Linked DNA regions of Chroococcidiopsis sp. TS-821. The protein of the gene in region 1 interacts with the protein of each later gene in a pairwise test. Links are inferred from orthologs where the notes say so. Each region holds a gene or a part of one and is shown in the gene's direction. Other genes may lie near its edges.

Region 1 (3,121 bases):
TAGCGAAAACTGCTTCATCCATTGAAAAAGCTCAGCGAGAGCAAATAAAAGTACAAAGCAAGCTAGCCAAACCTTCATGATTCACACCTGTCTATTTTTGATAACTAGCAGAATACTTGATTTTTGCTAAAAGATGTGCAGGGAGTCAACAATAAATAAGAATACTGCTCTGAGGTTTGAAACATGACTAGCAGTGTCACTTTCATCAATTATATAGCGAGTCTATTCTAGTTGAGATTTACCCTCAAAGCTGTCAATAGTTATAGGACTTACGCAAAAACTCTCTAAAACTTCTACTCCTTCGCGTCTATGTATCCTTGATGGTTCGTTTTTCATGCTCTTGTGCAAGTCCTGAGTTAAAGGCGATTCACCAGTGACCATTAACTATTAGCCGCCTTAATGAGGAAAGGCAATCAGACTCTCGAAGCGTGGAAGCTAAACTAAAACTTGAGATTTCAATCGATGAGCGCGTTTTATGCAACCACCGACACCAGATAAACAACGCATAGAAGAACTACGGCAATTGCTACAAAAAGCAAGTTATGCCTACTATGTGTTAGATAATCCGATTATGGAGGATGCTGTCTACGACCAGCTTTACCGCGAATTGCAACAGCTAGAAACGCAGTATCCGCAGTTAATTACACCAGACAGCCCAACACAGCGCGTCGGGGAAAAACCAGCAACTCAATTTTTCTCAGTACGCCATAACGTACCGCTGTATAGTTTAGAAAATGCGTTTAATATTGATGAATTGAAAGTTTGGCAAGAACGCTGGAAGCGTCACGCCCCAAAGGTAGAGTCCGCAGAGTACGTATGCGAACTGAAGATCGATGGTTCGGCTTTAGCTTTAACTTATGAAAATGGCATTCTTGTACGCGGGGCGACGCGCGGTGATGGAATTGTAGGAGAAGACATTACGCAAAACGTGCGGACAATTCGCTCAATTCCCTTACGCTTGAATTTAGAAAATCCCCCTAGTCGCGTGGAAGTGCGCGGTGAGGCTTTTTTACCCTTAGAAGTATTTCAACAAATTAATCAAGAACGGCGTAATGCAGGAGAACAGTTATTTGCTAATCCGCGCAATGCAGCTGCTGGAACGTTACGTCAACTCGATTCGCGAATTGTAGCACAGCGCAGACTCGATTTTTTTGCTTATACGCTGCATATTCCAGGAATGGATGATGCGAGTATTGCCCGCACGCAATGGGAGGCGTTGGAATTATTGCAGAAGATGGGCTTTCGAGTCAATCCTAATCGCGAACTGTGTTCTTCAATTGAAGAAGTTGCAGCTTATTACAAATATTGGGATACAGAGCGGCTGAATTTACCATATATGACCGATGGTGTCGTTGTCAAAATCAACTCGTTTGCGCTGCAAGAACAATTGGGCTTTACGCAAAAGTTTCCGCGTTGGGCGATCGCGCTTAAGTATCCAGCCGAAGAAGCCCCGACTCGCGTTGAAAATATTGCAGTCAATGTCGGGAGAACGGGCGCGTTGACGCCACTCGCTGAAATGCGTCCTGTAGAATTAGCGGGAACTACGGTATCGCGCGCGACATTGCATAATAGCGATCGCGTTGCGCAACTTGACATTCGCGTTGGCGATACGGTGATTGTACGCAAAGCTGGAGAAATTATTCCGGAAGTGGTGCGTGTTTTAAAAGAATTACGCCCTGACAATACCGTACCTTTTCAAATGCCAACACATTGTCCAGTATGCAATCAACCTGTGATTCGTCCTGAAGGTGAAGCAGTAACGCGGTGCGTGAATGCTTCGTGTCCCGCAATTCTCAAGGGGGCGATTGAACATTGGGTAAGCCGCGATGCAATGGATATTAATGGTATGGGTGAAAAGTTAGTACAACAATTAGTACACCGCGAATTGGTACATTCGGTTGCTGATTTGTACGAGTTAACTGCAATTCAGTTGCAGTCATTAGAACGCATGGGGAAAAAATCGGCGGAAAAATTAGTGCAGGCGATCGCGCACTCAAAATCACAACCTTGGTCAAGGGTATTATACGGACTTGGTATTCGTCATGTTGGTAGTGTAAATGCACAAACTTTAACGCAGCATTTTCCAACTGTCGAAAAGTTAGCCGCAGCTACTCCCGAAGATATCGCCGCTGTGTATGGTATTGGTACAGAAATTGCGCAATCGGTGTATCAGTGGTTCCGCATTCCAGCAAATCAAGTCTTAATCGAACGGCTGCAAGCTGCTGGTTTACAATTAGCCCAAGAAGAAACATCAGCCGTTGTGGCGAGTCCTCTTAGTGGTAAAACTTTTGTAATTACAGGAACATTGCCTACTTTAAAACGCGATGAGGCTAAAGCTTTGATTCAAAATGCTGGTGGAAAGGTGACAGAGTCTGTGAGTAAAAAAACTGATTATGTTGTTGTCGGAGAAGCTGCTGGTTCTAAGTTGGAGAAGGCACAGCAATTAGGTATTCCTTGTTTGTCTGAGGAAGAATTTTTGAATTTATTAAAATTGAATACCGATCGCCTCAATTAATAGCAATGAAAGTAAAAGTTTGTTCCATAATTAGCTTTTAGCCTGACCCCCTGCTATTTGGAGTCGGAGGTATGAGTTAAGAAGGATCGTAACTTTGAATGCGATCGCTCTGAAGATAGAGGTGAGGTTTTGCTGCGTTTGGATATAAAGTTCTGCAAGCTTGAAGTGGTAGTAAGCTGTGAAAATTTTATTTGTGGAGTTGTTAGGGGGAATTGGGGATCTGATTATTGCGCTACCTGCTATTAAAGCGCTGGCTCTGACTTATCCTCAATCTCAGGTTACAGTTCTAACTTTTCCTCCTTATGGCGAACTACTCAAAGCAGACCCTCTGATTTATGAGGTTGTTTATGCTCAAAAGGGTGAAGTGCGTCAAGCGATCGCCCAAATGCTAGCGCAACAGCATTTTGATATTGTTGTTTCTGATACTAACTACGGTGGAATTGCAGATATCATTCGTGAGAGTGGCGCGCAACGTACTGTGACAAATCTATGGCGCAACCCTCCTGACGATCAGTTGGTGGGCGATCGCTTTTTGCAAATTCTGCAACAAGAGGGCTTAATTGCACCGGAGGTGATTTCTGAAGTCAAGCCATTGATTTACTTGCT
Region 2 (3,308 bases), on another replicon or contig:
ATCTGCTCAATTTAAATGTTTGGAACTCCAGGAATAAAAGATAATGGGCGCATTCAAGTCTATTTTGTGATAAATGATTTTTTAATTTTTTCAAAGTCTATGTATTCAATCTATATTATTTTTTTTAAATTTTATCTTGTACTTGAGCTTTAAATTATCAATAAATATTCAGCATTAAAATCATTATTTTTACTCTTATTTTGTAGAATAATCTTTTTTGTCTATCATCTCCCTAAATTCTAACTATTAGAAATGCGCAATCTCCATAATCTGAGTAATATATGAATCTATCACTTACGTATTATCACCCATAAAATTACGTGTTGTCACCAGTGAAAGTATGATTTATATCAAAATTTGATACTTGTCATAACAACTATGCCAAATTTTAAAAAAAGTGAGTGAAGATTGGGGAGAGAAAAAGTCAGACAAAAGTGATGTGATTTTTCATGTTGAGTTTGCGGACGACAGTGGCAAACAAAACCCTTTATTTACCGCGATAACCATTTAAAATATGGTGACAGAGACAAAATCAGGAGTGACTTTCGTGGAGTCGCGTTACAACCCCGCAGCAATCGAGGAAAAGTGGCAACAAACTTGGGCAGAACTTGGTTTAGACCAAACTCAGACAGATAGTGCTAAGCCAAAATTTTATGCGCTATCGATGTTTCCCTATCCATCAGGTAGCCTGCACATGGGTCACGTCCGCAACTATGCGATCACAGATGTCATCGCTCGCTTAAAGCGAATGCAAGGCTATCGGGTGTTACATCCTATGGGTTGGGACGCGTTTGGTTTACCTGCAGAAAACGCAGCAATCGAGCGTGGAATTCCGCCTGCGAAGTGGACGTATCAAAACATTGCGCAGATGCGATCGCAACTGCAACGCTTAGGTTTATCCATCGATTGGGATCGCGAAATCGCGACGTGTTCTCCGGAGTATTATAAATGGACGCAGTGGATCTTCTTGCAATTCCTGAAAGCCGGACTTGCGTACCAAAAAGAAGCCGCCGTCAACTGGGATCCGATCGATCAAACGGTGCTTGCAAACGAACAAGTAGACAGTGAAGGGCGATCGTGGCGCAGTGGTGCCAAAGTCGAACGCAAATTGTTGCGTCAGTGGTTCTTGAAAATCACCGACTACGCGGAAGAACTACTCAACGATCTAGATAAACTACCAGGATGGCCCGATCGCGTCAAGTTAATGCAAGCGAACTGGATTGGTAAATCAATCGGTGCCTACTTAGAGTTTCCCATTGTCGGTTCAGATGAAAAAATTGGCGTTTACACAACACGCCCTGACACGGTTTACGGCGTTACTTATGTCGTCTTAGCACCCGAACATCCCTTGACAAAGCGCGTTACCACAGCCGATCGACAAACCTCAGTAGAAGCATTTGTCCAAGAGGTTGTAAACCAAAGCGAACTAGAACGTACTGCTGAAGATAAACCCAAACGAGGAATTCCCACAGGTGGGAAAGCAATTAATCCATTTACACAAGAAGAAATTCCGATTTGGATCGCAGATTACGTTTTATACGAATACGGTACAGGTGCAGTTATGGGAGTCCCCGCCCACGACGCGCGTGATTTCCAATTTGCCCAACAAAACAATCTATCGATCAAAGTTGTAATTATTCCCGAAAACGGCGATGCATCAGCACCTTTAACGACAGCTTATGTAGAAACGGGCATTGTTGTAAATTCGGGTGAATTTGATGGCATGATTTCGACAGAAGCAAAAGAAGCGATCGTCAAGTATGCCGAGAAGCATGGTTTTGGTAATGCGCGAGTTCAATATCGCCTGCGCGATTGGTTAATTTCGCGACAACGCTACTGGGGCGCACCCATTCCCGTGATTCATTGCCCTAACTGCGGCATAGTTCCTGTTCCTGATGAGGATTTACCTGTAGAATTGCCTGAAGAAGTGGAATTCACAGGTCGTGGTGGTTCGCCTTTGGCACAATTAGAAGACTGGGTAAATGTCCCTTGTCCAACTTGTGGAACGCCAGCCAAGCGAGAAACTGACACGATGGATACGTTTATTGACTCGTCGTGGTATTACTTGCGCTATCCTGATGCCAAAAACGACCAACAGGCGTTTGACTCTGCAAAAACGAATGACTGGATGCCTGTCGATCAGTACGTAGGTGGTATCGAACACGCGATTTTACACTTATTGTACTCGCGATTTTTTACTAAAGTGTTGCGCGATCGCGGCTTTTTGAACTTTGACGAACCCTTCCAACGCCTGTTAACACAAGGAATGGTGCAAGGCATAACCTATAAAAACCCTTTAACAGGCAAATACATTCCGCCTGCACAAGTCGATCCTAACGATCCGAGAGATCCCGAAACAGGCGAACCGTTGCAAGTTTTCTACGAAAAAATGTCTAAATCTAAATACAACGGTATCGATCCTGAAGAAGTCTTAGCCAAATATGGTGCGGATACTGCACGGATGTTTATCTTGTTTAAAGCACCGCCAGAAAAAGACTTAGAGTGGGAAGATGCTGACGTTGAAGGACAATTCCGCTTTTTAAATCGTGTATGGCGTTTAGTCACCGATTACAGCAATCAGCCATCCGTTGTGAGTCAGCAAGCAGCATTAACCAAACCCGAAAAAGAACTCCGACGCGCAATTCATACTGCAATCAAAGCTGTAACGGAAGACTTAGAAGGCGGATATCAATTTAATACTGCTGTTTCTGAGTTAATGAAGTTGAGTAACGCGCTTGCTGATGCACCGTGCAAAGACTCAGCAATTTATGCCGAGGGTATTCAAACCTTATTGATATTGCTAGCACCTTTTGCACCTCACATTACTGAGGAGTTGTGGCACATCTTAGGCAATACTGAATCAATTCACACTCAACCTTGGTTGAAGTACGACGAATCAGCGTTAGTCGCCGACGAAATTACTTTAGTCGTCCAAATTAATGGCAAAAAACGCGGTGAATTACAAGTACCTGCGCAAGCTGATAAAGCCGAGTTGGAAAAATTCGCCCGCGAATCCGAAGCCGCTCAGCGCTACATTGAAGGTAAAGATGTGAAAAAAGTCATCGTCGTACCTGGAAAACTTGTCAACTTCGTTCTGGGGTAGGTGAATTTGCTAAAGCTTAATATATAGAAAAACTGCTAATGGAGGATAGCATTTTTTGTTTTCTTTCTCCATTAGCTTATCCAAATAAATGTATTTCAGTTACAAAAGCGCGATCCTAACCTCTATTTTTAATCAACATGACATCTACAATTTTTGTTGCGGTATCTTCTGTTATTTCTAAAACTTGGTAGAGATGATTTAAGAG

The links. The genes of interacting proteins can lie anywhere in the genome.
Region 2: the proteins of ligA (region 1) and leuS interact in binary tests that used the Escherichia coli proteins (3 or more experiments, as listed by UniProt). The link is inferred for Chroococcidiopsis sp. TS-821 from one-to-one orthologs.

Annotation. Positions count from the first base shown.
Region 1 is NZ_MVDI01000005.1:167,842-170,962, reverse strand. Bases 69-2,995 are described here. They hold ligA (NAD-dependent DNA ligase LigA), read left to right. Parts: upstream 69-475; coding sequence 476-2,515; downstream 2,516-2,995. Other genes in these bases: B1A85_RS14935 (hypothetical protein), read right to left, coding at 69-78. Also shown: more of B1A85_RS14935, read right to left, coding at 1-68. UniProt on the Escherichia coli protein: DNA ligase that catalyzes the formation of phosphodiester linkages between 5'-phosphoryl and 3'-hydroxyl groups in double-stranded DNA using NAD as a coenzyme and as the energy source for the reaction.
Region 2 is NZ_MVDI01000003.1:228,309-231,616, reverse strand. The notes cover bases 195-3,308. They hold leuS (leucine--tRNA ligase), read left to right. Parts: upstream 195-514; coding sequence 515-3,103; downstream 3,104-3,308. Other genes in these bases: B1A85_RS11405 (tellurite resistance TerB family protein), read right to left, coding at 3,219-3,308.